DNA from 4 places in the Herbaspirillum sp. GW821-FHT09A12 genome. Region 2 is predicted to be linked to each of the others. Evidence: predicted binding sites of a transcription regulator. Region 2 holds the regulator's gene; each other region holds the start of a gene.

Region 1 (7,665 bases), on a different contig from region 2:
CTCCGGATCTCGCCTGCCGTCACAACGTCAAGAAGATTCGCGGCCCAAGATCAATACTTCCAGTTGATCGCCACGCTGCCATTGATCGGTTCGGCGTAGTATCCCGATCCTTGCGACACGCTATAGAGGTACTTCTTGTTGAACACGTTGTTCAGATTCAGCGACACGCTTAGGTTCTTGTTGATCGCGTAGCTGGACATCAGATTGAGCACTGAATAGCCGCCCTGGTAAGCCGCGTTGGTGGTGTCGTAGCTGGTCTTGCTTTGATAGAGCAGGGCTGCGCCGACCTTGAGCTGTTCCAGCTGCGGCAGGCGGTAGGTGGTTGACAGGCGCAGCTGGCGACGCGGCACATAGGTGCGCACCTGCGCGCCAGTGTCATCAGTGATGCGCATCGTCACCAGTCCGGCGCCGGCCTGCCAGTTCCTGGCCAGTTGGCCGTTCAAGTTGAACTCGACTCCTTCGGATTTGGCGTTGATGCCTTCGTAGTAGTAGGAACCGTCGGTGGCGAAGACGCCGGCATAATTGGCCGCACCGTTCTGCTTGACCCGGAACACGGATGCCGAGGTATTGAGGCGGCGCTCGAAGAACTCGCCCTTGAGACCTAGCTCGTAGCTGTCGCCCCTGGCCGCGGCCAGGGTGGCATGGTTGGCATCGACCTGGTATTGCGGATTGAAGATCTTGGTATAGCTGCCGAAGGCGGAAATATTGCCGGTCAGGTCGATCACCAGACCAGCGTAGGGCGACACGGCGGATTGGCTCAGTACGTGGGAGCTGGATTCGGAGTAACCGCTGGAGTCGGCCTGGGTATAGTTGGCGCCGAGCAGCAGCTTGGCGCGATCGTGCAGGTTCAGGCGCGTGGCGGCGTAGACGGTCTTGCGCGTGTCTGAATAGGCTTGCGTGGTCATGTCGCCATCGTAGACGGGCGTCGGGAAGGCGCCGCCGAAAGCCTGCTCCAGCGAAATGTCGAGATAGTAACCGCCGGCCCCGGAGTCGGAGTTGCGGCTAACCTGATCCTGCGTGGAGCGCGACCAGCTCAGGCCTGCACTCAGGTCATGCTCGCGGCCGAACAAGCTGTACTTGCCGGTCACATTGCTGTCGAGGAAGGTGCGCTTGTTGCTGCTGGTGGTGGTCGACGGGAAACCCATCAAGCCGGTGCCGGTGGCGGCATCGTAGGCGCCGGCGACATAGAAGAGGGAGCTGTCGCTGTCGATTGCGTCATGGTTCAGCGAGTTCTTCCACTGCCAGCCATTGCCCAGTTGTTGCGTCAGTTCGGCAAACGCGCGTTGCTCTTTTGAATCGTAGTACGACCAGTCGGCGGAAGTGCTTGTGCCCACGCCATATTGCGCCTGGCTGCCGTCGGCATAAGTCAACGGCAGCGCGCCCCACATCGCGCCCTTGCCATGCACCTTCTGATAGCTGTAGCCCAGGGTGGCCACGGTCGAATTGCCGAGATCGGCCTGCACCACGCCATACACCAGGTCCTTGGTCGGCTGATAGCGGTCGAGGTAGGAGTTGCCTTCCTGGTGGGCGGCGACGATGCGCGCGGAGACGGTGCCGGCCTCGTTCAAGGGGCTGGAGATATCGGCGTCCAGGCGCTTGGTATTCCACGAACTCAGGGTTATGCCGGCCGAAGCCTGGAGTTCGGGCGTCGGGCGCTTGCGCACAAAATTGACGGTGGCCGAAGGATTGCCGGTGGACGCAGAGAGGCCGTTGGCGCCTTGCAATACTTCAATGCGGTCGAACATCGCCGTATCGAGGTCGCCGGCCTGGGCGCCGTAGGTCAGCGGCACGCCGACGCCATCGAACATGAAATTGGTGACGTCGAAGCCGCGCGCGGTGAAGTAAGTGCGGTCGGTTTCCGCTTTCTCGACGGTGATGCCGGCGGTATTGGCCAGCACGTCATTGGCGGTATTGAGCTTGAAGTCATCCATCTTGGCGCGTGTGGTCACCGTGATGGTTTGCGGCGTTTCGCGCGGCGACAGTGCCATTTTGGCGGCCGTACTGCTCTCCTGGATGGTGTAGGTGTCCGAACCTTCGGTCGGGCCCTGGCGGACGCGTTCGGCGGCCACGGTCACCACCGGCAGGCTGGCCTGTGCCGCGTCGGCGCCGGTCAAGCCGCGCTTGAGCGTCAGCGTGCCGTTCTCGGTTTGCAGTAGTTGCAGGTCGCTGTTGCCGATGGCTTGCTGTACGGCTTCGGCGGTGGTGAAGTTGCCTCGGATGGCCGGCGCCTGGCGTCCTCGCACCAGCTCGGGATCGACAGAGATTGCCTGGCCGCTCTGTTGCGCGATTTGCATCAGCGTCGCGCCCAAAGAACCGGCTGGCACCTGGTAGGAACGCGCCGCTGCCGCGTTTTGCGCCGATGCGGGCTGGGCCATGGTGGGCGGGGCGCACAGCAGGGTGCAGGCGGCTGAAACGGCAAGGACAAGGATGCGGGGGCGCAGTACGAGACGCTGGTTCACGATGGGTATTCCCTTTTTAGAATGATGGATCGGTCTAAAAAGGAGGTAACGCGAGGCGCGGCGGAGTGATCATCCAGGCGGAAAAAATCAGAATTATTTTTTATCGGCGGCCTGGCGCAGGTCTATGGTCACCAACAGATTTCCGTAATTGCATATGTGCAGCGGCATGGTTTGCTCCAGCGAGCGCAGCACGTTATCGGTATCGTCCAGCGGGAATGCGCCCAGCACGCGCAGGCGCGCGGCATCCGGCGACAGGCGGATGAATCCCTTGCGGTAGGGGCGCAGGGCCGCGACCACATCGGCCAGGCTTTCCTCGTTGGCCACCAGCATGCCGTCGGTCCAGGCGGCACGTCCGGAGAGGTCGCCGCTCACGCGTTCGATGCCGCCGGAGTGGTACCAGGCGGCCTCGCCGGTCTTGAGCACTTGTTCGCCGGCGCCGTTGCTGACGCGGATGCTGTGTTCCAGTACCAGCGCCAGCGTGCGCTCATCCTCGCGTCGAACCAGGAAGCGGGTGCCCAGTGCGCGCGCTGCGCCATGCGGCGTTTCGACGATGAAGGGCCGCGCGGCATCCGGCGCTACCGTGGCGACCAGTTCACCTTGGCGCAAGCGGACGCGGCGCACATTGCCGCTGAAATCGACATCGGCCGAGGAGCGGGCATTGAGCGCCAGTGTGCTGCCATCCGGCAGCGTGAAGCTTTGGCGCTGGCCGGTGCCGGTGTGCAGGTCGGCCGCCAGCGCGTCCAGCGGCCAGGATCGCCAGGATTGATTGAGCAGCAGGCCGGTCGCCACGCCTGTGGCGGCCAACATCAGCGTCTTGCGCAGTATCTTGCGCCGTTCGGACGAGGCGGCGGGCGCCGGTGGCCGCAGCATGATGCGTTCTACGGTTTCGGCCTGGCCGGGCGAGCGGCGCTCTACCTCGCGGATCGGCGCGAACGAGCACTGCAAGATGCCTTGCATGCGCTCCCAGGCTTGCGCATGGCGCGGGTCGACGGCGCTCCAGGTGGAAAAACGGCGATAGTCGTCAGGCGTCGCTTCGCCCGAGCGGAACAGGACCATCCATTCGACCGCCTGTTCGGCGACGGGATTGTCCAGCGCGTTGCCGACGCCGCGTTTGCTGGCCGCGCTCATTGTGGTTCGCCGGCCAGCCAGCAGGCGCGCATGGCCTGCGTCATGTAGCGCCGCACGGTGATGATCGGTATGCCCATGCGTTCGCCGATTTCGCGGTAGCCCAGTTCATGCAATTGGCTCAGCAGGAATACCTCGCGCACGTTGGGCTTGAGGTTGTCGAGGATGGCGTCAATCTGTTGCAGGGTTTCCAGCACCAACGCGCGGTCTTCCTCCGACGGCGCGCCGGCGGCGGGGAACTGGGCCAGTTCTTCCAGATAGGCGCGCTCGATGTCGCGCCGTCGCCAGAAGTTGAACATTACCCGTTTGGCCAGCGTCGCCAGGAAGGCGCGCGGCTTGTCGATCTCGGCCACATTACGCGCAGCCACGACCTGGATGAAGGTGTCCTGGCTCAGGTCGGCGGCATCGTGCCGGCAACCGAGCCGCTGCCGCAACCAGCCTTGCAGCCAGTCGTGGTGGGCATCGTAGAACTCTGTCAGAAGGGCATCCCGGGTGCCGGAAGACATCGCGCAGTCCGCAAATAGTGAGTAAAAATGAGAATTATTACTATTAACGTCGATCTGTGCAAGTTTTGCGGTCATCTTTACAAATCAAAAGCAGTGGCCTGCTTCTATTGGAAATCGACCGGCGTCGCCAACAGATCGGCGGCCCGGGCGGCGAGAGATAACAGTCGCCGGCCGTCAGCCGTATTGCTTCGGCAATACCTTCCACGGTTAATCAGCATTGGCCAGAAACCATGGCATGGCACTTGATGCCTTCATGTGCTGGCCACTGAATCGCCGTGTCGCCCGCGATCTGCAAATCTCCCGCGACTTTGTTTTTATTTATCGCCATTACCAACTGCTCTCGCGCTCCGCCGTCGACGAGATCTTGTGGATGGCCAGGTCGGCGCCTTCGAATTCCTGTTCGGGGTCGAGGCGGATGCCGATGGCGGCCTTGAGCAGGCCGTAGACGATCCAGCCGCCGATCACCGCGATGGCAATGCCCAGCATGCTGCCCAGCAGTTGCGACATGAAGGCCACGCCGCCGCGTCCGCCCAGCGCCTGCTGGCCGAAGATGCCGGCGGCCAGTCCGCCCCACAGGCCGCACAGGCCGTGCAGCGGCCATACGCCCAGCACGTCGTCGATCTTCCATTTGTTCTGGGTGCGGGTAAACATCCACACGAAGATGGCGCCGGCGATGCCGCCGGTGGCCAGGGCGCCGATCGGATGCATCAGGTCCGAGCCGGCGCACACGGCGACCAGCCCGGCCAGCGGGCCGTTGTAGGCGAAGCCGGGGTCGTTTCTGCCCATCAGCAGCGCCACCAGGGTGCCGCCGGCCATGGCCATGAGCGAATTCATGGCCACCAGGCCGTTCATCTTGTCCAGCGTCTGCGCGCTCATCACGTTGAAGCCGAACCAGCCCACCGTCAGGATCCAGGCGCCCAGCGCCAGGAACGGGATGTTCGACGGCGGGTGCGCGGCGACCGCGCCTTCCTTGCTGTAGCGCCCGCGCCGCGCGCCCAGCAGCAGCACCGCCGGCAGCGCGATCCAGCCGCCCACGGCATGCACGACGATGGAGCCGGCGAAATCATGGAAGCCGGCGCCGAAGGTCGCGGCCAGCCAGGCTTGCAGGCCCAGGTGCCCGTTCCAGGCGATGCCTTCGAAGAACGGGTAGACCAGCCCGACCAGCACGGCGGTGGCGATCAGTTGCGGATTGAATTTGGAGCGCTCGGCGATGCCGCCCGAGATGATGGCGGGGATGGCGGCGGCGAAGGTCAGCAGGAAGAAGAACTTGACCAGTTCGAAGCCGCTCCGTTGCGCCAGCGTTTCGGCGCCGGCGAAAAAGGAGACGCCATAGGCGACGTAGTAGCCGATGAAGAAGTAGACGATGGTCGAGACCGCGAAGTCGGCCAGGATCTTGACCAGCGCATTGACCTGGTTTTTCTTGCGCACGGTGCCCAGTTCGAGGAAAGCGAAGCCGGCATGCATGGCCAGGATCATGATGGCGCCGAGCAGGATGAACAGCGCATCTGCGCCGTTTTTGTGATCTTCCACCTGAAAACTCCCAAAGATTGTGCAATAAACGAATTGAAGCCTCGTTTTAAAGCAAATTTCATTCCATTTTGGTGCTTATGTTTTAAGTGGCTGATCTGGAAGGAGTTTTTTATTCCATTACCGTGAAGGGTTCTGGTTGTGCACGAAGTTTGTGCGAAATCGCCACGATGGCGAGGCGGAAAGCCATGTTTTGGTGCGGGGCGAAAATAACCGGGAGCGGGCAAGAAAAACCATGAAAAATCGGACATGAAGGCATGGTTTCATCGGACGGTCATACGCGATTGCTAGATTGCAACGCTTCAAGCCACCTGCCACGAGGAGTTGCCATGCCAGACCATCAAGATCCAGCCGACCAGCAACGTCGCCGCTTCCTGCTCGATAGCGCCAGCCTGGGCGCCGGCGCGGTGCTGGGAACCGCCGCCATGCCGGCGCGGGCCCAGGCGCCCGCTATCGTCACCGCCGAGCGCCTGCGTCCGCAGATGCCGGGCGGCGTGATGAGCGGCGACGTCACGCGCGATTCGGCCATCGTCTGGAGCCGTACCGACCGTCCCGCGCGCATGCTGGTGGAGTATTCCTCCAATGCGGATTTCGCCGGGGCCACGCGCATCGCCGGCCCGCTGGCGACGGTGCATAACGACTACACCGCGCGCCTGGACTTGCGCGGCCTGCCGCTGGGCCAGCGCCTGCACTACCGTGTGCGCTTCCAGGACCTGGCGCATGAATCGGCGCTGAGCGAGCCGGTCACCGGCAGCCTGATGGTGCCGGGCGGCGTGCACAATGGCCGGGCCGACGACATCACGTTCGCCTTCTCCGGCGACGAGGCCGGGCAGGGCTGGGGCATCAACGAGGCCTGGGGCGGTTACCGCGTGTATGAGAGCATGCGCCGCTTCCGTCCGGATTTCTTCATCCACTCGGGCGACCAGATTTATGCCGACGGTCCGATCCAGGCCGAGGTGAAACTGGACGACGGCAGCCTGTGGCGCAATGTCGTCACCGAAGCCAAATCGAAGGTGGCGCAGACGCTGGATGACTTCCGCGGCAACTTCGCCTACAACATGATGGACGCCAACAAGCGCCGCTTTTGCGCCGAGGTGCCGTTCCTGGTGCAATGGGACGACCACGAGGTGCGCAACAACTGGTATCCGGGCCAGGTGATCGGCAAGGAAGAGACGCGTTACAGCGAGCGCAACCTGGATGTGCTGGTGGCGCGTGCGCGCCAGGCGATGTTCGAACACAACCCGTTCCGCATCGATGTCGCCGATCCCTTCCGCATCTACCGCGCCTTCCACTACGGGCCGCTGCTGGAAGTGTTCATGCTCGATGAGCGCAGCTACCGCGGCGCCAATTCGCCCAACCGCCAGAAGGGCGGGCGCGATGCCGATTTCCTCGGCCCGCAGCAGATGCGCTGGATCAAGCAGGCGCTGCTGCGTTCGCGCTCGACCTGGAAGGTGATCGCCAGCGACATGCCGCTTTCCATCGTGGTGCCCGACCTCAATCCCGACGTGCCGAAAGGCACCTATGAAGCCTGGGCCAATGCCGATAACGGCAAGCCCTCCGGACGCGAGCTGGAGGTGGCCGAGCTGCTGCGCTTCATCAAGCGGCACGACATCAAGAACGTGGTGTGGGTCACCGCCGACGTGCACTATGCGTCGGCCACTTACTATTCGCCGGAGCGCGCGCAGTTCACCGAGTTCAAGCCTTTCTGGGAATTCGTCGGCGGGCCGATCAATGCCGGCACTTTCGGCCCCGGCGAGATCGACCATACCTTCGGGCCGGATGTGCGCTACGTCAGCAGTCCGGAAGGCATGAAACAGAATCGCCCGCCGACGGAGTTGCTGCAGTTCTTCGGCATCGGCAAGATCGATGCGAAGACGAAGGCGATGACGGTGTCGCTGCACAACGCCGACGGCAACGAGATCTACAAGGTCGAATTGCCGCCGGAGGCCTGAACCGTATTGGCCGGGGCAGCTTCAGAAACCGTTGTCGGAACTGAAGCTGCCGGCGCCGCTGCGGCTGCTTCCCATTTCTCCCATCCCACCCATTCC
Region 2 (7,665 bases):
ATCCACAAGCGCGCCACGCTGGGCCTGTCCTACCTGCCGCAGGAAGCCTCGGTATTTCGCAAGCTGACGGTGGAAGACAATATCCGCGCCGTGCTCGAGCTGCGCCAGGAAAACGGCAAGCCGCTCTCGCGCGACGAAATCGAAGGCCGCCTCAACAACCTGCTGCATGAACTGCAGATCGAGAAGCTGCGCGACAGCCAGGCGCTCTCGCTGTCGGGCGGCGAACGGCGCCGCGTCGAAATCGCGCGCGCGCTGGCGACCGATCCGCGCTTCGTGCTGCTGGACGAGCCGTTCGCCGGCATCGACCCGATCGCCGTGATCGAGATCCAGCGCATCGTGCGCTTCCTCAAGGAACGCGGCATCGGCGTGCTGATCACCGACCACAACGTGCGCGAGACGCTGGGCATCTGCGACCGCGCCTACATCATCAACCAGGGAACGGTGCTGGCCAGCGGCAGCCCGGACGACATCATCGCCAACGAATCGGTGCGGCGCGTCTACCTGGGCGAACATTTCCGCATGTGAGCGCCCTGCGCCAGGCCACGCCAGCGCAGCGCACGACATGCAACGCACGACAAAGCAGCACGTAACAAGCCGGCCACGCGGCGCCTGAAAGCCAGATGAAACAGTCCCTCCAGTTACGCACATCGCAGCACCTTGCATTGACGCCGCAATTGCAGCAGTCGATCAGGCTGCTGCAATTGTCTACCCTGGAACTGCATCAGGAACTGGAACAGATCCTGTCCGACAACCCGCTGCTCGAGCGGCTTGACGACGCGCTCGACAATTCGGTGCGGCTGCTGGCCGACGGCGCCCTCTCCGCCTCGCCCTCCAGCGGCGTGGCCGACAGCGCCGGCGAAAGCGGCGCCGAGGCCCCCGCGCCCGCAAGCGACGGCGAATCCAGCCTCGACTACCAGGACAACACGCCTGAGGGCAGCGTCAGCGGCGAATCCGAATGGAGTTTCGACGATGTCGCGCGCAACGGCAAATCATCCGACGATGAGGATGCGCGGCCGCAACTGGAAGCGCACCAGACCACGCTGCGCGAACACCTGGTGGAACAGATCCGCGTCACCGCCCGCACGCTGCGCGACCGCGCGCTGCTGGAGCTGCTGGCCGATACGCTGGACGACAACGGCTACCTGGACGAGCCGCTGGAAGATATCCTGTCGCACCTGCCCGAAGAGCTGGGAATCGATCTTGAAGAGCTGTCGATCGCGCTCAAGCTGCTGCAAAGCCTTGACCCGGCCGGCGTCGGCGCGCGCAGTCCCAGCGAATGCCTGGCGCTGCAGATCCGCCGGCTGCCCGGCGTGCCTTTCGTCACGCGCAAGCTGGCGCTGAAGATCGTCGAGGATTACCTGCCGCTGTTCGCCCAGCGCGACTTCAACAAGATCAAGAAGGCGCTCGACTGCGACGACGAAGACCTGCGCGAAGCCCAGGCCGTCATCCGCCAATGCCGGCCGCACCCGGGCGCCGAATTCGCCCGCGACGCCTCCGACTATGTGGTGCCGGACGTGATTGTCAAACAAACAAAGAACGGCTGGCAGGTCACGCTCAACCATGACGTGATGCCCAAGCTGCGCGTGAACGCGATGTATGCGAGTGCGCTCAAGCAATCCAAAGGCGAAGTTTCACTCACATCGCAGCTGCAGGAAGCGAAGTGGCTGATCAAGAATATGCGCCAGCGCTTCGATACGATTTTGCGAGTTGCACAAGCTATTGTCGAACGTCAAAGAAACTTCTTTTCACATGGCGCAGTTGCCATGCGCCCCCTTGTGCTGCGCGAAATTGCTGATACACTGGGTCTACACGAGAGCACTATCTCGCGTGTGACAACTCAGAAATACATGCTCACGCCACACGGCATGTTCGAGTTGAAATACTTCTTCGGTAGCCATGTCGCGACCGAAACCGGAGGTGAAGCCTCCTCCACCGCGATACGGGCACTGATCAAACAACTGATAGGAGCCGAAAACCCGCAGACCCCATTATCCGACAGCAAGATTGCGGATATGCTGGCAGAACAAGGCATGGTGGTCGCGCGACGGACTGTCGCAAAATACCGCGAAGTGCTGAAGATTCCACCAGTCAATCTCCGCAAATCCCTCTGAGTTTTTCCTCGGTTTTTCTGTAGTACTTGCAGCCGTCGCTGTGTTCAGGCAAGCATTCATGCCCTCAGACACAAACGCTGTACTCTCTCCAGGCGTATGGATGAGATGCACGAACCTCCAGTGACTTCACGATAGGAGTGTTGTATGAATCTGACCATTAGTGGACACCACCTCGAACTGACCCCCGCCATCCGGGAATACGTGCAAAGCAAGCTGGCACGAATCAAGCGCCATTTCGACAATGTGATCGACATCAGCGTCATCCTGAGCGTAGATAAACTGACAGAAAAAGAAAAAAGACAGAAGGCGGAAATCAACGTCCATATCAAGGGGAAGGATTTGCATGCGGAAAGTATCGCCCACGATCTCTACGCGGCCATTGATGCATTGATCGACAAGCTCGATCGCCAGGTCATCAAGCACAAGGATCGTCTGCAAAACCATCATTCGATGGCCAAGAGGCTGCCGGAAGACAGCGTTTCGGGCGCGGCGGCAAGTGCAAGCGCAAGTGCATAGCGGATAATGATCCGCCAACGACGGGGTCGTACCAGGCCCCGTCAATGAGGAAAGGGCGCGAAAGCGCCCTTTTTCATTTCCGCCGGCTTTCTTGCCCACGGGAACGTCCCGATGGAAATGGCCGCCGGGAAACATTGCAAATAATTCAAATGATTTACGCGGCCGGGCACAACATGGGCGCCTTCCGCAACCATGTTTCAAACGCGGATGGCGGCTTTTTCATATAATGTCGGCAATCACCATTTTTTAAGGCATAGCCATGAGCGACGTTCAATCCTGGATCAAGGAAACCGTGACCCAAAACCCTGTCGTGCTGTTTATGAAGGGCACCGCGCAATTCCCGCAATGCGGCTTCTCCGGCAAGGCGATCCAATTGCTCAAGGCCAGCGGCGCCGAGAACATCGTCACCGTCAACGTGCTGGAAAGCCCCGACGTGCGCCAAGGCATCAAGGAATATTCGAACTGGCCGACCATCCCCCAACTGTACGTGAAGGGAGAATTCGTGGGCGGTTCGGACATCATGAACGAAATGTACGCATCGGGTGAACTGCAAACCCTGATCAAGGGCTGAGCCCCGGCCACGCCGTATTGACTCCTCTCATTCCCGCCACATGCCGCGCCAACGCCTGATCGTCGCCATCACCGGCGCGACAGGCGCGGTCTATGGCGTGCGCCTGCTGGAACACCTGCGCGGCCACGCGCAGGTTGAAACGCACCTGCTGATCTCGGACGCCGGCGTACTCAACATCCACCAGGAACTCGACCGCAGCCGCAAGGATATCGAGGCGCTGGCCGACGTGGTCTACAACGTGCGCGATGTCGGCGCGGCTATCGCCAGCGGCTCCTTTGCGTCAGCCGGCATGGTGGTGGCGCCATGCTCGATGAAAACGCTGGCGTCGGTGGCCCATGGCCTTTCCGACAACCTGATCACGCGCGCCGCCGACGTGGTGCTGAAGGAACGCCGCCGCCTGGTGCTGATGGTGCGAGAAACGCCCTTCAACCTGGCCCACCTGCGCAACATGACGGCGGTGACCGAGATGGGCGGCGTGATCTTCCCGCCGCTGCCCGGCTTCTACCATCGGCCCTCCTCGATGGAACAGATGGTCGACCATACGCTGGGGCGCGTGCTTGACCTGTTCGGTCTGGCGCACCAGCTCACGCCGGAATGGCAAGGAATGAAACCCGCATCGGACTGAACCGGCAGCGTAACGCATGCCCCAAACGAAACGCGCCGCAGGAAAACCTGCGGCGCGTTTTTCTTATTGCAGACCAACAGTGATCAACCGCGGCCGATGTAAGGCATCTTGGTCGCCATCACCGTCATGAACTGCACGTTGGCGTCCAGCGGCAGGCTGTCCATGTAGAGGATGGCACGGGCCACATGCTCGGCATCCATGGTCGGCTCCACCTTGGTCGAACCGTCGGCCTGCAGCGTGCCCTTCTTCATCAGCGTGGTCATGTCGGTCGAGGCGTTGCCGATGTCGATCTGGCCGCAGGCGATGTCGTACTGGCGGCCGTCCAGCGAGGTGGCCTTGGTCAGGCCGGTGATGGCATGCTTGGTCGCGGTGTACGACGCCGAGAACGGGCGCGGCGCGTGCGCCGAGATCGAACCGTTGTTGATGATGCGGCCGCCGCGCGGCGACTGCTCCTTCATGATGCGGAAAGCTTCCTGCGTGCACAGGAAGACACCGGTCAGGTTGATGTCCACCGCCGACTTCCACTGTTCCACCGTCAACTCTTCCAGCGACACCGGCGGCGCGAAGATGCCGGCGTTGTTGAACACCATGTCGAGACGGCCGAAACGCTCCTTGGTCTTGGCGAACAGGTTCTTCACCGAAGCCGGATCGGTGACGTCGGCGGCGACCACCAGCGCGTTGGCGCCATGCTCGCCGGCCAGCTTCACGGTCTCTGCCAGCGCATCCTGGCGGCGGCCGGCCAGGGCCACGCCATAGCCGTCGCGCAGCAGCGCCAGGGTGATCTGCCGGCCAATGCCGGAGCCCGCGCCGGTGACCAGCGCAATTCGTTTCGGTGCTGCCATTGTGTCTACTCCTGTCTGATCTTGTGGGTGAATGTCAATGCGCCAGCGCGGCCGTAAAAAAAAGCCGCCTGTTGCGCACAGGCGGCTTTCACTATAGCAAACGCGGCGCGCCGCTTCGATGAGAGATTTTCAATCCCCGCGCCGGCATTCATGCATGGGCCGGCGCCGGCATGCGCTCACACCGAGGAAGACAGCGGCTTGCCGGTATCGATCCCCAGCGTCGATGCGGCAGCCTGCAATTTGGCGCGGTCGTCGCCGAACACTTCGGTCAGCGCGGTATAGGCAATCCAGCGCGCATCGATCTCGAAGAAATCGCGCAGGTTGACCCGCGTATCGCTGCGCCCGAAACCATCGGTGCCCAGCGTGACATACCTGCCCGGCACGAAGGCGCGGATGCTTTCAGGCAGCGTGCGGATGTAATCGCTCACCGCGATCACCGGCGCATCGCTGCCTTGCAGTTGCTGCGTCACATACGCTTGCGCAGCGCCGCCGGCCAGGCGCTGCTGACGCTGCGCGGCCACGCCGTCGCGCGCCAGCTCGATGAAGCTGGTCACGCTCCACACCTCGGCGTCGATCTGCCAATGCTTTTCGAGCAGCGCGGCGGCGGCTACGGTTTCCTTCAGGATCGGGCCGGAACCGAGCAGGCGCGCCTGCGGCTTCGCCTTCCTGCCCAGGCAATACATGCCGCGCAGGATGCCTTGCTCGACCCCGGCCGGCATGCTCGGCTGCGCCTCGTTCTCGTTGGTCACGGTGACGTAGTAGAACACGTCGTCATTGCGTTCCAGCATGCGGCGCATGCCGTCGTCGACGATCACCGCCAGCTCATACGCATAGGCCGGATCGTAAGACACGCAGTTCGGGATCGACGCCGCCACCACATGGCTGCTGCCGTCCTGGTGCTGCAAGCCTTCGCCGCCCAGCGTGGTGCGCCCCGAGGTGGCGCCGATGAGAAAGCCGCGTGCGCGCTGGTCGGCCGCGGCCCAGATCAGGTCGCCGATGCGCTGGAAACCGAACATCGAGTAGTAGATGTAGAACGGCAGCATCGGCGTGCCGTGCACCGAGTAGGCGGTCGCCGCCGCCGTCCATGAAGAGATGGCGCCGGCTTCGGTGATGCCCTCCTCCAGGATCTGGCCGTCCTTGGCTTCGCGGTAGTAGAGGATGGAGCCGATGTCTTCCGGCTCGTACAACTGGCCCTGGGAAGAATAGATGCCGACCTGGCGGAACAGGTTGGCCATGCCGAAGGTGCGCGCCTCGTCGGCCACGATCGGCACCACGTACCGGCCGAACTCCTTGTCCTTCAACAGGTTGCCGAGCTGGCGCACCAGCGCCATGGTCGACGACATTTCCTTGCCCTCGGCCTCCAGCGCGAACTTGCTGTGCGATGCCATCGGCGGCACCGCGCGTTTGGCATCGCCGGCCTGGCGGCGCGGCATATAGCCGCCCAGCGCGGCGCGACGCGCATGCAGATGCTTCATCTCGGCGCTGTCGTCGGCCGGCTTGTAGAAGGCCAGCGAGCGGCATTGCTCATCCGACAGCGGCAGCTTGAAGCGGTCGCGGAATTGCAGCAGGCTTTCTTCATCCAGCTTCTTTTGCTGGTGGGTGGTCATCTTGCCTTCGCCGGCCGCCCCCATGCCGTAACCCTTCTTGGTCTGCGCCAGGATCACGGTCGGCTGGCCGCGATGGCTGGCGGCGGCCTGGTAGGCCGAGAAGATCTTCTTCATGTCGTGGCCGCCGCGGCGCAGGCGGTTGATCTCTTCATCGGTCAGCGTGGCGCCGATCGCCTGGGTGCCGGGCGTCTGGCCGAAGAAGTGCTCGCGGTTGAAAGCGCCGTCGTTGGCGGCGAAGGTCTGCAACTGGCCATCGACGGTGCGGTTGAGCGCATCGACCAGCTCGCCGTCCTTGTCGCGCGCGAACAGCGCATCCCAGTCCGAGCCCCACAGCAACTTGACCACATTCCAGCCGGCGCCGGCGAACAAGGTCTCCAGCTCATCGACGATGTGACCGTTGCCGCGCACCGGACCGTCCAGGCGCTGCAGGTTGCAGTTGACCACGAAGATCAGGTTATCCAGCTTCTCGCGCGAGGCCAGCGAGAGCGCCGCCAGGGATTCAGGCTCGTCCATCTCGCCGTCGCCGAACACGCCCCATACCTTGCGGTTCTGGTCCTGCAACAGACCGCGATGCTCCATGTAGCGCAGGAAACGCGCCTGGTAGATCGCGTTGATCGGGCCGATGCCCATCGAGCCGGTGGGGAACTGCCAGAACTTGGGCATCAGCCAGGGATGCGGATAGGACGACAGGCCCTGCTTGCCGGCGCGCTTGGCTTCTATTTCACGGCGGTAGTAGCCGAGGTCCTCTTCGGACAGCGCGCCTTCCAGGAACGCGCGCGCATAGATGCCCGGCGCCGAGTGCGGCTGGAAATACACGATGTCGCCGGCGAACTGGTCGTCGCGTGCGCGGAAGAAATGGTTGAAGCCGACTTCGAACAGGTCGGCCGCCGAGGCGAAGCTGGCGATGTGGCCGCCCAGCTCGCCATAGGAGCGGTTGGCGCGCACCACCATGGCCAGCGCGTTCCAGCGCATGATGCTGGCGATGCGCTCTTCGATGGCCTGCGCGTCGGAGCCGCCGGGGAAAGGTGGTTCCTGTTCAGGACGGATGGTGTTCAGGTAAGGGGTATTGCGCGCATCGCGCCAGTTGATGCCGTGTTGCCGGGCGGCGGCCGACAGCCGGGAGAGCAGGAAGCGCGCCCGCTCGGGGCCGGCTTCGGCCAGCACGCTTTGCAGCGCCTCCAGCCATTCCTGGGTTTCCTGGGCATCGATATCAATATCGCGGGCAATACCATTGGCTGACGACATCTCCACTTCCTGATCTCCTGTTGTTGCAATGCAGGCCGAATCGAGGCCATTGCTACGCAAATCTATGCAAAGAGACAAAAAGCCGGTAAAACACAGGCCGCGCCATTGATCTCCTCACGCCGGACGCCTTATTCAGCGTTTTTATTCA
Region 3 (7,665 bases), on a different contig from region 2:
CGCAGGCTTTCGATGCCGTCGATGACCAGCCGGCCCGGCGCCGTCACCAGCAGATGGTTGGCGCGAAAGCCGTGCTCGCGCCATTCCAGCGGCGCGCCGCGGCGCCCCAGGCGCAACGGCGTCTTGAACTTGTCCGCCTGCTTTTGCAAGACGTTGAGGTCGAACTGGATCAGGTTCCAGCCGATGATGGCGTCCGGATCGTGGCGCGCCATCCACTCGTTCAGGCGTTCGATCAGCTCCTTGCGGGTCGCGCAAAAATGCAGCGCGAAATCCACCGTGTCCACCGCGCCGCTGGCCGGCCCCAAGGTGTAGACGGTACGCTGCCCGCAGCCTTCCAGGGCGATCGAATACAGGTCGCCGTGCCAGCTGGTTTCAATGTCCAGCGAGGCCAGCCTGAGTTGCGGCCGGTAACCCTCCAGCGCGCGAATGCGTACATCAGTGAGCACCCCGTCGGCCGCCGGCGTTCCCGAAAAAGCCAGCGGCGCATTGATGAAGCGTTCCATCAGGTAGCGCTCCGGCGGGCGCACGTCGGCCTCATAGACCGGAATGCCGTTTTCGATCAGTTGCTTTTCCTTCTTCAGCAGCTTGCGGTAATGGCGCGCATACAGGCCCATCACCGGCCGCTGGCTGAAGTCCTTCAGGTTGTCGAGCGTACGCAGCTCGAAACTGCCGTCGCCGGCCAGCAAAGGCGCCACCCGCTCGCGCTCGGATTGGGGAATGAAGGCCACCGCCTGCTGCGGCGGCAAGCGCAGGCATTGCGGGCCGTCATCGGTGGCCAGCCACAGTTCGACCTCGATACCGGCAGGCGTATCGCGCCAATGGCGGCTGAGGATGAATCCCCTGCGCTCGCCTTCCTGCACCTGGCCGTCCTTGTCCTGCATATCCTGTCAATCTCCCTTTGGCCCTGCCCGAGTTCGCTTCGCCAAAGCGAAAACGCGATTTTACTTGGATAGAAAACGCACCGTGCGCGCACCGTGCGCAATGTATCGACACGTCATTGAAGCCGTTTCCGGAAATCGAATGTAAAGAACTCCGAACACGCTTTTTCACCTGCAAAGATTTTTAAAAAAAGACCTCTCTTCTTGTCGTTTTGCGCCTGCAATGGCGATGCGATGCTTGCGCATATCGCATCGCAGCAACATTGGAGGAACGCCATGAAAACGCCGCTCACGCTTATCCCTCGGTGCTTTCCGCTTTCCGCCGTCCACTTCCCGATGCCGACCATCCGCAACGTCATTTCGCCAACGCCATGAAGAAAACCACTCTTTACGCAGCAGTCTTCTCTGCGCATTGCGCCTTCGCCTGCGCCCCAGCCTTTGCCGCCAGCTTCGATTGCAGCAGAGCGGGTTCCGCCAACGAAAAAACCATTTGCGGCGATCCCCAACTCTCCGCGCTGGACGACCAGTTGGGCAAGGCCTTCCGCCAGGCGCGCATGCGCGCTCCCGACAAGCGCGCCTTCAGCGTCGATTCGGACAAGCAATGGCGCTGGCGCGAACAGAATTGCCGCGACCGCGCCTGCCTGATCGACTGGTACCAGCGCCGCCAGGCCGAGTTGCAGGCGCAGGCCGACACGCCCATCACCGTCGCCGCACGCCTGCCGGCCAAGGCCGGCCAGTCCGCCACGCTGCCGGCGCCGGCCCTGGCAGCGCTGCAACCCCTGCCGCCGGCGTCGGCAGAACCGCTGCGCCTGAAGTTGAACAATGCCCAGATTGCCGGCATCGCGCCGGCCGGCGCCATGCCCTGGCCGCACTATGTGCGTGTGGACAGGGGACAATATTTTTATGAAGACCCGCAGGCCGGCGGCGCGGCGGCGCTCATCGGCGTGCGTTACTACGGAGTCGAGAACGGCCAGTACATCATTGAAGCCAGCCGCGGCAGCGCCGTGCTGCGCTACACCTGTAGCGCGGACTGCGCCTACATCGGCCAGCTGACGCTGCCGGGCGATATCGAGAAGGATATGGTGATCGTCAGGAACGACCGCAATTCGCTGCCCGCCCTGATCGTCAACGATGCGCTCAACGGCCTGCTGGTTCCATCCACGGCGCACTGACGCTTACACCACCACCTGGCGCGCGTTGCGCCGATGCGCCAGATCGCTCAACCGGCGCAAGGCGTTGACCAGCTCGAAACGGCTGCGCGCGCGGCCCAGCGAGATGCGGATATGCGCCTGGCGGGAAGCCAGGCCGTCGCCCCCGGCCGTGCGGAAGGCATCCTCGGCCACCACGTCCAGCCCTTCCATGCGCGCCTTCTGCACGAAATCGGCCGCACGCCAATGCGCCGGCAGCGCCTTCCAGATATGGATGCCGCCGGCATTGGCCAGTGCGCTGTCGCCCAGCGTGCGGTGCGCCAGCTCCTGGCGCGCCCAGGCTTCGGTGCGGATGCCCTCCTGCAACGCGGCCGCAGTGCCGTCGTGTATCCACTGCGTGGTCAGGGCCGTCATCAGCGGCGTCGACATCAGCACGAAGGAGCGCAACGCGCCCAGCACGTCTTCCTGCGGCATGCCCTCAGGCAGCGCCACATAGGCGGTGCGCAGGCCGGGCAGCAGGCATTTGGACAGCGTCGACACGTAGAACACCTGGCGCGGCGCGTAGTACGCCAGCGGTTTCGGCGCGGCGGCGCTGAAGCGCCAATAGGGATCGTCCTCGATGATGCGCAGCTCCAGACGTTGGGCCAGCGCCGCGATCTCGGCGCGCCTGAGCGGCGGCATGGTATGCGTGCTCGGGTTTTGCAATGTGGGGTTGAGATAGACCAGCCGGGCCTGGTGCTTCTTGACCATCATTTCCAGCGCGTCCGGCCGCATGCCGTCGGCATCGCTCTCCACCGCCGCCACCTGCCGCCCCAACCGCGCTGCGGCCGACAGCAAGCCGGGATAGCTCAACGGTTCGGCCAGCACCGTCTCCCCGGGGCGAGTCTGCGACAGCAGCAGCGCCGCCAGCGCCGACTGCGCGCCGGGGCAAACCAGCACGCGCTCCTCATCCACCGTGCCCAGCATCGGCGCCAGCCACGTTGCGCCGGCCGCGCGGTCGGTGCTGCTGCCGCCGCCCAGGTGGTAAGTCATCAACAGGTCGACATCGCTATGGATCAGCACCTGGGACACGCCCTGGCGCAGCAGGTCGTCCAGATCGACGCCGGCCGGCGGCGGCGGGATGTTCATGCTGAGGTCGACCAGTTGCGTCAGGTCCACCCTTGGCGGCGCAATGAAGGTGCCGGCCGGGCCGCGCGCTTCCAGCAGGTTGCGCCGGCGCGCTTCGGTGTATGAGCGCGTCACCGTGGTCAGGTCCACCCCCAGATGTTCGGCCAGCAGGCGTTGCGGCGGCAAGCGGTCGCCGGCCTTGAGGCGCTCGTCCGAAATCGCCTGTTCGATGAAATCCACGATCTGCAGGTAGCGCGGTCCGCCGTTGTCGGCGAAGCGGCGCGTCCATGCCAGGAGGCTGTCGTTGCGGCTCATGTCTTGTTCCTTGAATCCGGCCCTTGCAGGCGTGCTGGACGCCACAGGGCGCGCCATGTAGGGATGTTGTCTGGATTGTTGCGATGCACATCGGATGCTAGTATGGATTTACTTTAAACGCAAATCCATACATACCCGCAGCATCGCATGCGATCGAGCACGCCAAATCGCACGAATAGCAAACAAGGAGAAGAACATGGCCAATTTCCTACTGATTCACGGCGCCTGGCAAGGCCAATGGATCTGGCCCGCGGTCAGCGCCGAGCTGACCATGCGCGGGCATGAAGTCCATACGATGGATTTGCCCGGCAGCGGCGCCGACAAGACCCCGCTGTCCGACGTCACCCTGCCGATGTACGCCGATGCCATCCACCGCGCCGTGCAAGCCATCGGCAAGCGCGTCACCCTGGTGGGCCACAGCATGGGCGGCATCGCCGTCACCGCCGCGGCCGAGCTGGCGGCCGACAAGCTGGCGCGCATCATCTACATGTGCGCCTTCGTGCCGTGCAACGGCGACTCGCTGGCCTCGCTGTCGGACTTGGTGCCGCCGAGCCAGACGTCGCAGGTGGAGATGGAAGGCGACAACGTCTCCACCAGCACGCGCGCGGCTTCACGCGTGCAGACCTTCATGCACGACGCGCCGCACTCGGTGGCCGCATGGGCCGCGCCGCAGTTCCAGGCGCAAGCCGTCGCCCCTCTCGTCACGCCGGTGGCGCTGACGCAGGAGCGCTACGGCAAGGTGCCCAGGAGCTACATCGTCTGCACCCGCGACCGCGCCATCGACCCGGTGCTGCAACGGGTGATGGCGGCGCGCTCGGGCTGCGACAGGATCAAGGAGCTCGAGAGCAGCCACTCCCCGTTCCTCTCGCGCCCGGCCGAAACCGCCGAGATGTTGCATCGGTTGGTGAGCGAAGTCTGATGCGCTGATCACACCACCGCCGGCCTGACCGGCGGCGCCTCCTTCAGCGTATCCCTGATCATCTCCAGCGCATGCCGGATATCGTCGCGATTGGCGATACCGCCGATGCACACCCGCACCGCCTCAGGCGGCTGGTTCGAGACGGCGAAGGCGTCGCTGGCTACCACGCCGATGCCCGACGAGTGCATCTGCGCGGCGAAGGCCTTGGCCTGCCATGCGCCCTGCAGCCTGATCCACAAATGGAAGGCTTCCGGTTCCGAGGCATAGCTGTGTGCCGGCAGGATGCGCGCGGCGATCTTCTGGCGCGCCATCGATTCCTTGCGGATATTGGCCAGCGCCAGGTCCGCCACCCCATCGCGGATCCAGCGTGTGGCCAGGGCCGAAGTGATCGGCGAGGCCATCACCGTGGTGGCGCGCAGGGAGGCCGCCAGGCGCGCCGCGTGCTGGCTGTCCGGCGCCACCATGTAGGCGATGCGCAAGCCCGCGCCCACGCTCTTGGCCAGCCCGGTGACATAGAAGGTCAGCTCGGGCCCGATGCTGGCGATGGCCGGCGGCGCCGAGCGCGGCAGGAATCCGTATGCGTCATCCTCGATGATCGCCACTTCATAGTGGCGCGCGATCTCCACCAGGGCCTGCCGGCGCGACAACGACGTGGTGCAGGTGGTCGGATTGAGCAGCGTCGGATTGCAATACAGCGCCTTGGGGGCGTATTGCGCGCAGGCGCCGGCGAAGGCCACGGCGTCTATGCCTTCGTTGTCCATCGGCAAACCCACCAGCTTGATGCCGAGCTGCCCGGCCAGCGCCCGCAGGCCGGGATAAGTGATGTCCTCGCAGCACAGCACGCCCCCGGGGCCGACCATCATCGTCAGAATCGCCAGCAAGGCGCATTGCGCGCCGGGCACCACCAGCACCCGTTCAGGCTCGACCGCCATGCCGCGCCGGCGCAGCCATAATGCTCCGGCCTCGCGGTCTTCCAGCGAACCGCCGAAATCCTGATAGCGCATCAGGTCGCGCAATTTGCCGTTGACGTGGGCCCACCCCGCCTGCATCAGCTCGACCAGCTCGGGCGATTCCGGCTCGGGCGGCATGTTCATCGACATGTCGACATTGGGCCGGCCCTCCATCACGCGCGGAATGCGCGGACGCCGCTTGCCGCATACGAAAGTGCCGCGCCCCACCACCGAATCCACCAGGCCGCGCCGGTGCGCTTCCGTATACGCGCGCGCCACGGTCGTGAAATCCAGCTCCATCGCCTCGGCCAGCTTGCGCTGAGGCGGCAGGCGCTGCTCCGGCTGCAGGTGGCCGGTCGCCACGTCTTCGGCGATGGCGTTGGCGATGGCCAGATAGACCGGGCCGCTTCCCTTCTTCAGTTTCGGTATCCACATGTTGGCGTTCTTCGGCATGGCGGCTCCTTCCAATTGGTCGGCATTGACTGCATTGAATGACTCGATTGAATGCAAATTACATTCCATGCAATCACCGCCTTGCAAGGCATTTTCCGCACCGGTTTGCGCCATTGCCGGCAACTTGCCCGCACCAATGAAAAACACGCCGCCACATCGCAGTGCGGGCGGCTTTGGGCAATTGTATGGAGCGATTGAATGGAGCGCCGGCGCACCGCGGAAAAGCTTGTCCGGCAAGGCCTTGCGTAAAGCCGCAACACATCGGCCTCATCACCTCGCCAGTCAAAATTGACCGGATTTTTTTGCAGTCAATTTGCCCTCTCAACCCCATTGCATGGCACGCCCGATGCATTCAATGCCAGCGTCGCGGCGACCTCGCCGGACCACTTGAAGAAGTGCAGACCAACCGCAATCGAGAGGAGCATCACCATGCCCGCAGTGACCAAAGCAGCCCACGCCCCCGGCGACTTCCTGGTGGATTACGAAGAGAAGGTGTTTGAAGACGTGAAGGCCCAGCCGGGCGAGAAGGCGCTGGTGACGTTCCACACCGTCGCCTTCGAAGGCTCGATCGGTTTCGTCAACCTCCTCCAGGCCACGCGCCTCAAGCGCAAGGGTTTCGAGACCTCGATCCTGCTGTATGGCCCGGGCGTGACGCTGGGCGTGCAGCGCGGCTTCCCGACGCTGGGCGACGAAGCCTTCCCCGGCCACCAGAATTTCAACAAGCAGATCGTCAAGTTCATGGAAGAAGGCGGCAAGGTCTATGCCTGCCGCTTCGCGCTGCAAGCCTTGTACGGCCACGGCGAGCCGTCGCTGATCCCGGGCATCCGCCCGATCAATCCCCTGGACGTGCTGGATCTGGTGCTGCTGCATCGCCGCGACAACGCCTTCATCCTCGACACCTGGACCCTGTAAGCGGAAGGGGCGGCTCATGACCATCAAACAGAGAACGGTACGGGCGGCGGCGGTGCAGATCGCGCCCGACCTCGACAGCGCGGACGGCACCGTGGCCAAGGTGTGCCAGGCCATCGCCGACGCCGCGGCGCAAGGCGCGGCGCTGGTGGTATTCCCGGAAACATGCGTGCCCTACTACCCGTACTTCTCCTTCGTCAGGCCCCCCTTCGCTTCCGGCCCCGAGCACCTGCTGCTGTACGAGCGCGCGGTCACGGTGCCGGGGCCGGTGACGCAGGCCGTCGCGGCCGCGGCGCGCCAGCACGGGACGGTGGTGGTGCTGGGCGTAAACGAGCGCGACCACGGCACGCTGTACAACACCCAACTGGTATTCGACGCCGACGGCGAGCTGGTCCTCAAGCGCCGCAAGATCACGCCGACCTACCACGAGCGCATGATCTGGGGACAAGGCGACGGCAGCGGCCTGAAGGTGGTCGACACCGCCGTCGGCCGCCTGGGCGCGCTGGCCTGCTGGGAGCACTACAACCCGCTGGCGCGCTACAGCCTGATGGCGCAGCACGAAGAGATCCACTGCGCGCAGTTTCCCGGCTCCATGGTGGGCCAGATCTTCGCCGACCAGATGGAAGTCGCCATCCGCCACCATGCGCTGGAGTCCGGCTGCTTCGTGGTCAATGCCACCGGCTGGCTCACCGATGCCCAGATCGCCGCCATCGAGCCCGATCCGGCCGCGCAAAAGGCCTTGCGCGGCGGCTGCTGTACCGCCATCGTCTCGCCCGAGGGCAAGCTGCTGGCCGAACCGCTGCGCAGCGGCGAAGGCATCCTGGTGGCCGATCTCGACATGGAACTCATCACCAAGCGCAAGCGCATGATGGATTCGGTCGGCCATTACGCCCGCCCCGAACTGCTGCACCTGGTGCTCGACGAGCGCCATGCCGCCCCCATGTCTTCCCTGTTCCCAGCCGGGCAATCTTCCCAAGCCATCCCCA
Region 4 (7,665 bases), on a different contig from region 2:
AAAATCAGCTCGCCGTCGCCGGCGCGGATGCGTTCGACCAGGGCTTGCGCCGCGTTGTGGACGATGTTGAGCAGCGCCTGGATAAGCTGCTCCTTGTCGCCGCGGAATTCGGGGATGGAGAGGTCGTAGTCGCGCCTGATGGTCAGGCCCTGCGGGAACTCGGCCATGATCAGGCTGCGCACGCGTTCGCACACTTCGTGGATGTTGACGTCGCCCACGATGTGCGGATGGCGGTGCGGCGCCAGCAGGCGGTCCACCAGCGTTTGCAGCCGGTCGGCTTCCTTGATGATGACCTGGGTGTATTCGCGCAATTCCTTCAGGTGGCGCTCGGGCAACTCCAGCTCCAGCAATTGCGCCGCGCCGCGGATGCCGCCCAGCGGGTTCTTGATCTCGTGCGCCAGGTTGCGGATCAGTTCCTTGTTGGCCTGGCTCTGGTCGAACATGCGCTCTTCGCGGTCCAGCTTGAGTTGCTGCACGTTCTCGCGCAGCTCGAGCAGCACCGGCATGTCCGGGTTGTCCAGCGGCGTGACGATGGTATGCACCTGCAAGGGCTCGCGGTTGGCGCGTTCCAGCACCAGGTCCAGGCGCTTGTCGGCGAACTGGTGTTCGATGGCCTGGGAGAACAGCGCGGACAGTTCCGTGCCGTTGAGGAAGAGTTCCGAGAGCTTCTGCTGCGACAAGACCTTGAACGAGCTTTCCAGCAGGTTCTCCGCCGCGGCGTTGGCGTACACGATGCCGCCCCGGGCATCCAGAATGATCACCGCCGAAGCCAGCAGGTCGAGGCCGTCAAGCGAGGAGAAATTTGTCTTCATTCGGATTATTGTTGACCCTGAAATCGTTGGTGGCGGATGGCGGCCACTTCGCCAGCGCTTGTTGCATCGCAAAGGCGGCCGTCGGGCCCTGCATTTGCCAATCCGCGCTAATGCTCTAGCAAGTTTCGGGCAAGCCCGCATGCCGCCGCATGTTGTACATCAATCCTTGAGCGCCCGCTCAAGCGCGGCGACGGCCGCCGCGCTTTGCCCGAGCGCATCCTTCAAGGCCGCGCTGCGCGCCTGGTATCGGGCGTAGTTGCGCTCGTCGCCGCGTCGCTCGGGTTGGCCGTCGTTATATTCGCGCCTGAGCGCATCCAGCCTGCTGCGCTCTGCCGCCAGGCGTTCGCGCAACACGATGCGGGAACGCTCTTCATCGGCCGGCGCCGGCGGCGACAAATCCTTCCGCCCTGTGGCAACGCCATTGCCATTGCCATTGCCATTGCCGCTAACCGCGCCCAGCGGCGCCAGCACGCCCTTGCGGCAATGCGCCGCACGCGCGTCATCGCGGTATTCGACGCCGCCGCTGCCGGTGCATACGTAGATGTCGGCAGCGTGCCCCGCCGCCGCGCCGGCCAGCAGTGCCGCCGCCCATCCCCAACCACGCCTGCTCCTCATCGCATCCTCCGGAAAACCTCTACCGCCTTGTGACAAGACGGCGCGCGCTCCGGCTGCGCATAAACAAAAAGGGGAAGCAAGCTTCCCCTTTTTTTGAAGACCCGTCTTCGATTACAGCGAGTAGTACATATCGAATTCGATCGGGTGAGTGGTCATGCGGAAGCGTTGAACTTCCTGACCCTTCAGTTCCAGATAGGCATCGATCATGCTGTCGGTGAAGACGCCGCCGCGGGTCAGGAACTCGCGGTCCTTGTCCAGGTGGTCCAGCGCTTCTTCCAGCGAGGCGCAGACGGTCGGGATCAGCTTGTCTTCTTCCGGCGGCAGGTGGTACAGGTCCTTGGTCGCGGCTTCGCCCGGGTGGATCTTGTTTTGCACGCCGTCCAGGCCTGCCATCAGCAACGCGGCGAAGCACAGGTACGGGTTGGCCAGCGGGTCCGGGAAGCGGGTTTCAATGCGGCGGCCCTTCGGGTTGGCCACGTGCGGGATACGGATCGATGCCGAACGGTTGCGGGCCGAGTAGGCCAGCTTGACCGGGGCTTCAAAGCCTGGAACCAGGCGCTTGTACGAGTTGGTGCCGGGGTTGGTGATCGCGTTGAGCGCCTTGGCGTGCTTGATGATGCCGCCGATGTAGAACAGCGCCGTTTCGGACAGGCCGGCATAGCCGTCGCCTGCGAACAGGTTCTTGCCGTCTTTCCAGATCGATTGGTGAACGTGCATGCCGGAACCGTTGTCGCCGACCAGCGGCTTGGGCATGAAGGTCGCGGTCTTGCCGTAGGTGTGGGCGACGTTCCAGACCACGTACTTCAGGTTCTGGGTCCAGTCGGCGCGCTCGACCAGGGTCGAGAACTTGGTGCCGATTTCGTTTTGACCGGCGCCGGCCACTTCGTGGTGATGCACTTCGACTGGGATGCCCAGGGATTCCAGGATCAGGCACATTTCCGAACGCATGTCCTGGAAGCTGTCGACCGGAGGAACCGGGAAGTAGCCGCCCTTGACGGTCGGACGGTGGCCGGAGTTGCCGCCTTCGATCTTGGCGCCGGTGCTCCAGGAAGCTTCTTCGGAATCGATCTTGACGAAGGAACCGGACATGTCAGCGCCCCAGCGCACGCCGTCGAAGATGAAGAATTCTGGCTCCGGGCCGAAGTAGGCGGTGTCGCCCAGGCCGGAGGACTTCAGGTAGGCTTCGGCGCGCTTGGCGATGGAACGCGGGTCGCGGTCGTAGCCCTTGCCGTCGGACGGCTCGATCACGTCACACTGCATGAACAGCGTGGTTTCTTCCATGAACGGGTCGATGTTGGCAGTGTTCGGGTCCGGGATCAACAGCATGTCGGAGGCTTCGATACCCTTCCAGCCTGCGATCGACGAACCGTCGAAAGCGTGACCGGATTCGAACTTGTCGATGTCGAAATGCGAAACAGGCACGGAAACGTGCTGTTCCTTGCCTCGGGTGTCCGCGAAACGGAAGTCAACAAACTTGACTTCGTTGTCCTTCACCATCTTCAAAACCTCTGCGGCCGTCCTTGCCATGCGAATCTCCTAAAACGAGGAAGTAGTATAAATTTGGGGGGTTGAGCCGTTTTCTGCGACTGGATCTTTGCATTTGATACAACGGTCTTGCGCCGGAACTCAGACGCGGATGATAGCAGATTCCATGCCACCGCCCTTTCAAGGGCGGCAATAATGGAATATTTTAGGGAGCAGGGGCTGGACGGCCGTTCCCTTCAGTGCATGCAACTTGAATTTATGCATTATTTTAGTGCAAATTAACTGAATTGCACCAATAAACACCATTATGGTGCATTCAATGGTCAATACGCACTTATTTAGTGCCTCCGTGTAAAGAATCGATGCAGATCGATGCATCCACTGCGCCAAAAGAATTAATCTTTTAATTTATTTATAATTTTTAGCCATTTCCAACCCCGATAGTCCAACGAGGCGCCGATGACCCAAGAACAGATCCTCACCACTGCCAGCCAGCGCGCCCAGGACGGCCAGCTTCCCTACCGCGGGGCCGTCACGCCCCGGGAAGCCTTTGCCCTGATTCAGGGCAACCCCGCCATCAAGCTGGTGGATGTACGAACCAAGGCCGAACGCGACTGGGTCGGGACGGTGCAAATCCCGGCCGGGCAACACTTGTTCGTGCAGTGGAATTTGTATCCGGAGGGCAAGCCCAATCCGCAATTCCTCGAACAGTTGCAGCAAGCCGCAGGCCCCGACGAGGTATTGCTGTTCCTGTGCCGCTCCGGAGTCCGTTCCAGGCACGCCGCCAAACTGGCCAGCGAGAACGGCTATCGCAATTGCTTCGACATCGTCGAGGGTTTTGAAGGCAACAAGGATGCGGCCGGACACCGCAAGACAGTGGAAGGATGGTGCCAGGCCGGCCTGCCCTGGGTAGGCGCCTGAGGCGCCCGTCGGCAACCGGAGTGCCGATCAGGCCGCCAGCAATGCATCCAGCTGCGCCATCCGATCAACGATGGCGGCAAAGCCGGCGGCGCCGTTGCGCGTCGCCTCCTCGATGCGTTCCAGCGTCGTGACGATCTCCTCGCGCTGCATCGTCAGCGCCGCGCCTTTCATCCGATGCGCCAGGCGCTGGACGGCTTCGACGTCGGATGCGGCATGCGCCGCGCGCATCGCCGCCAGATCCTGTAGCGAGGTCGTGCGGAACAAGGCCTCCAGATCCACCGATTGCGCATCCACCGGCGCGCTGGCGGCAGGTTCGTCGACATCGTAATCGCACCATAGCGACAGCATTTTCTTGAACTCGCCGATCGGCAGCGGCTTGCCCAGGATGCCGTCCATGCCGCTGTCCAGGCACAGCTGCACATGGGCTGCGTCAGCCTCGGCCGAGATGCCGATGAGCGGGGTGTAGCCGGCATCCGGATTGCCCTCTTCCGCCTCCCGCACCCGCCGCGCCACTTCGTAGCCGTTCATGTCCGGCATGTAGCAGTCGAGCAGCACCAGGCCGTAACGTTGCGCCTGGATGGCCGCCAGGGCGGATTTGCCATCTTCGACGCCGGCCACGCGGCAACCGAACTTGCGCAACTGCTTTTCGATCACCATGCGGCTGGTCGCCGAATCGTCGACCACCAGAATCCAAGGTCCTTTTTCGCTCATTGGTCGCTCCGTCCTTATCTCAGTCTCTTGGTCTCAGAGGTCTTCAAGCTGGTGCTGAATCTTGAACAGCTCGCTGTCGTTGCGGACCCCAAGCTTGCGAAATGCCGCCTGTTTCTGGCCACTGATGGTCTTGACGCTGCGCGCGAACTTTTCCGCTATCTGGGTCACCGTCATGCCATCCAGGCAGCAGCGCAACACCTCGCGCTCGCGCGGCGACAGCTCCGAGTTCTCGGACAGGGAATCCGATACCGCCGCCCCTTCCCGGCCGCCCTCTCCCGGTTCGGCGGAAAGCATCGACGACAATTCGGCGGCCATGTTGTTGTTCAGGTGGACACGGCCAAGGGAGACGGTGCGTATCGCCTGTATCAGTTCCGAGAGCTCCTGCGATTTGCCGACAAAACCGCGGGCCCCGGCCTTCATGGCCAGGGCGACCGTGGCCGGGTTGTAATGCGAGGAAGAGACCAGGATCTTGCTGTCGGGAAAACGCACCTTCAAGGCGCGGATCAGGTTCAGGCCGTCAATGTCGTTGGCCCCCAGGGAGTAATCGATCACCAGCAGATCGGCCGGCGTGGTGCGCAAGGCCGCCATCATTTCCTTGCTGGTCGCAAACGATCCCACAATCTGAAAATCCGGTTCTTCGGACAAGCGCCCCGCCAGCCCGTAGCGGACCACTGCGTGGTCGTCCAGCAAGGCGATGCGAACCGTCGATGCAGATGACCATGTCATCATGGATTCCTTTTTTATCTGATGGCCCCAGCAAGCGCGACGTCCCGGCCCCGCCCTTCCCATCAGCAGCGAATGCCATCCCATGCGCCGCGAACCGGATGGCCGCGGTTGATCCCGCTCCAAGTGTACCAATAGCGCGTCGCGTCAAACGGGTGAATAAGACCATGATTTCCCCGGCTTCAGGCAGGCGCCCGCCTGGCATCGCAAGCCGGCGCCTGCGCGCCGCTGCGTGCCGCGCGCAGGAAGTCGGTCACCTTCATCGGCGGCGCGATATCGCCCTGCATCAGGCGGCATCCCATGTCGCGCAAGGCCTCGGATGTTTCCTGGTCGTCCACGCCGCAGGCCACGACATCCAGCCTCAGGCGCCCCCCGATGTCGAAGATGCTGTCGAGCATGCTGCGCGACAGGCCGTGGCGCAGCAATTGCCCGATCAGGCCGCCATCGATATGGATGCCGGTGAACGGCACCTCGGACAGCATGCTGATATTGGCGCTGCCCGCCCCAAAGCCGTTGAGCGACAAGCCGAACCCCTTGATGCGCAAGCGGTTGAGCGAAGCCGACAACGGCACCGGCAGCACCGGCGCGCCGATTTCCGTGAGGACGATGGAGACCTGTTCCGGGCTCAGTTGATGCTGCCGCACGCGGTCGGCGAGATAGTCCACGATTTCCGGCGTCTGCAGCGTCTGGGCGGACGCCTTGATGCTCAACGGCAGGCAATGGCCGGAAGCCTTCAATTTTTGCTGCACTCGCAGCACATGGTTGATGGTCCGGTAAAACAACACCAATCCCAGCCCCTGCTGCTCGATCAGCGCCGTGAATTGCTCCGAGCGCAATTTGCGGAATCTGGGATGGTTCCAGCGCACCTCGGCCGCGGCCGCGGCCATGCGCCAACTCTCCGGCGAGATCTGCGGGCAGTACCAGACATCGAATTCGTCGACATCGCAAATGGCCCTGAGCAAATCCTCGTCGGTGATGTTGCGCAATGCATCATCGGCGCCGACGCGCCGCTGGCGCCGACGCTTGCCCAAGGCGATCGCCAAGTCGACCACATAGCACAGGGCGATATTGGACAAGGGCTTGGGCAAGGCCTCCACGGCCGCAAAGCCGGCGTTCCTGGCCAACCGGATATGCGAATCCAGCATGCCCGCGCCCAGCACGCTGACCCACACCAGCATCGGAAACTGCCGCGGCGGCCCTTCCCGGTTGCGCGCCTGCTCCACATGGCGGACGATGAATTGCGGGCCATCCATGTTGGGCATGCCGATGTCGCAGAAAATCAGGTCGACCGCATGCAGCTCCATGAGCTGGATCGCCTCCCGGCCATCGGCGGCTTCCAGCACCTTTTGCGCCCCCATGCGCCTGAGATTGCCGGCCAGGACCGCCCGTTGAAGCGGTTCATCCTCTATCACCAGAATGACTAAATCCGAGATCGATTTCATGAGGTTTCAGGTTATTCCAATGCCGTTTTGGGTCATTTCACAACCTGCGATTCTGTGCCCGCGGCACGCCGCCTCAAATAAGAATCGTCTGGAATACCCCCCGAATAATTGTGAAAACACAATGAAATCCCGTTTCGCTCTTAAGGCGAAACGAAGGGTGATATCGATATTCCCCACCTCCACCGACGGACTGATTTAGAATCGGACAGACCAATCCTCAAGTCCCCCATCGATCATGAAAAGATGGATTTTCTGCACATTCTGGACACTCGCCGTCCCGGCTGCGGCTCTGGCCGGGACGACGGCGCAATTGCGCGTCACCGGCCGCATCGTGCCCAATGCCTGCGCGCTCAAGTTCATCGGCGGCGGCGTGGTCGATTATGGCGCCATCCCCTCCGGCACGCTCTCGCCGCACGCACCGACTTTGCTGCCCGCCAAATCGGTCGGCCTGCAAGTGTCTTGCGGCATTCCCGCCAGCGTGGCGCTGCGCCTGGTCGATAACCGTCCGCTGGCGACCACCGAGGGCATGGTCAAGACCTCGGCCCGCCCCAGCATGCTGCGCGACGGGCGCTATTTCGGCTTGAAAAACGAACAAGGCTTGCGCGTCGGCGGCTATGTGCTGCGTTTCGAAGCGCGCGGCGATGCCGCCGCGCCCAACCTGCAAATGAATGCGCCGGGCAATGCCGCCAGCGGCGCCTGGACGGTGCGCACCGATGGCATGCTGCTGCAGGACACGCTCTACACCTGGGCTGCCGGCGAGCGCAGCATCCCGGCAAAGATGCAGCAGATGGGCGCCACGCTAAGCATCCAGCCCGTCATCGACAGCCGCGGCGGCGGCCTGGACGACGATATCCCCCTGGATGGATCGGCCACTTTCGAGCTGGTCTACCTCTGAAACCGCCCCGCCCCTGCCACACCTCTCCCGATACAACCATGCCAGCCATCCACCTTCGTTC

Evidence for each region. Region 2 encodes sigma-54, which starts transcription at its own class of promoters, with help from an activator protein. Its sites were predicted from a motif close to TGGCANGNAANCTGCTTT; they were not measured.
Region 1: a site for sigma-54 is predicted at 5,669-5,686, ahead of AC07N6_RS02395 (ammonium transporter). Genes of this name have one in related genera too.
Region 3: a site for sigma-54 is predicted at 6,106-6,123, ahead of AC07N6_RS07050 (MSMEG_0572/Sll0783 family nitrogen starvation response protein). Genes of this name have one in related genera too.
Region 4: a site for sigma-54 is predicted at 3,067-3,084, ahead of glnA (type I glutamate--ammonia ligase). Genes of this name have one in related genera too.

Annotation. Positions count from the first base shown of each region.
Region 1 covers NZ_JBWKPR010000001.1:536,633-544,297, forward strand. The annotation lists gene AC07N6_RS02380 (TonB-dependent siderophore receptor) at 51-2,459, opposite strand; gene AC07N6_RS02385 (FecR family protein) at 2,553-3,587, opposite strand; gene AC07N6_RS02390 (sigma-70 family RNA polymerase sigma factor) at 3,584-4,090, opposite strand; gene AC07N6_RS02395 (ammonium transporter) at 4,418-5,620, opposite strand; gene AC07N6_RS02400 (alkaline phosphatase D family protein) at 5,947-7,569, shown strand; gene AC07N6_RS02405 (hypothetical protein) at 7,591-7,665, opposite strand, start outside.
Region 2 covers NZ_JBWKPR010000007.1:161,766-169,430, reverse strand. The annotation lists gene lptB (LPS export ABC transporter ATP-binding protein) at 1-525, shown strand, start outside; gene AC07N6_RS16495 (RNA polymerase factor sigma-54) at 621-2,111, shown strand; gene hpf (ribosome hibernation-promoting factor, HPF/YfiA family) at 2,256-2,627, shown strand; gene grxD (Grx4 family monothiol glutaredoxin) at 2,887-3,198, shown strand; gene AC07N6_RS16480 (UbiX family flavin prenyltransferase) at 3,239-3,823, shown strand; gene AC07N6_RS16475 (SDR family oxidoreductase) at 3,907-4,665, opposite strand; gene mdeB (alpha-ketoglutarate dehydrogenase) at 4,842-7,517, opposite strand.
Region 3 covers NZ_JBWKPR010000002.1:426,258-433,922, reverse strand. The annotation lists gene AC07N6_RS07080 (DNA polymerase II) at 1-881, opposite strand, end outside; gene AC07N6_RS07075 (lysozyme inhibitor LprI family protein) at 1,142-2,050, shown strand; gene AC07N6_RS07070 (aminotransferase-like domain-containing protein) at 2,054-3,448, opposite strand; gene AC07N6_RS07065 (alpha/beta fold hydrolase) at 3,645-4,367, shown strand; gene AC07N6_RS07060 (aminotransferase-like domain-containing protein) at 4,376-5,770, opposite strand; gene AC07N6_RS07055 (hypothetical protein) at 5,751-6,062, shown strand; gene AC07N6_RS07050 (MSMEG_0572/Sll0783 family nitrogen starvation response protein) at 6,200-6,682, shown strand; gene AC07N6_RS07045 (Nit6803 family nitrilase) at 6,699-7,665, shown strand, end outside.
Region 4 covers NZ_JBWKPR010000013.1:20,688-28,352, forward strand. The annotation lists gene glnL (nitrogen regulation protein NR(II)) at 1-812, opposite strand, end outside; gene AC07N6_RS20510 (DUF4124 domain-containing protein) at 972-1,427, opposite strand; gene glnA (type I glutamate--ammonia ligase) at 1,539-2,954, opposite strand; gene AC07N6_RS20520 (rhodanese-like domain-containing protein) at 3,372-3,833, shown strand; gene AC07N6_RS20525 (response regulator) at 3,861-4,544, opposite strand; gene AC07N6_RS20530 (response regulator) at 4,578-5,270, opposite strand; gene AC07N6_RS20535 (EAL domain-containing response regulator) at 5,450-6,709, opposite strand; gene AC07N6_RS20540 (DUF1120 domain-containing protein) at 6,945-7,604, shown strand; gene AC07N6_RS20545 (DUF1120 domain-containing protein) at 7,643-7,665, shown strand, end outside.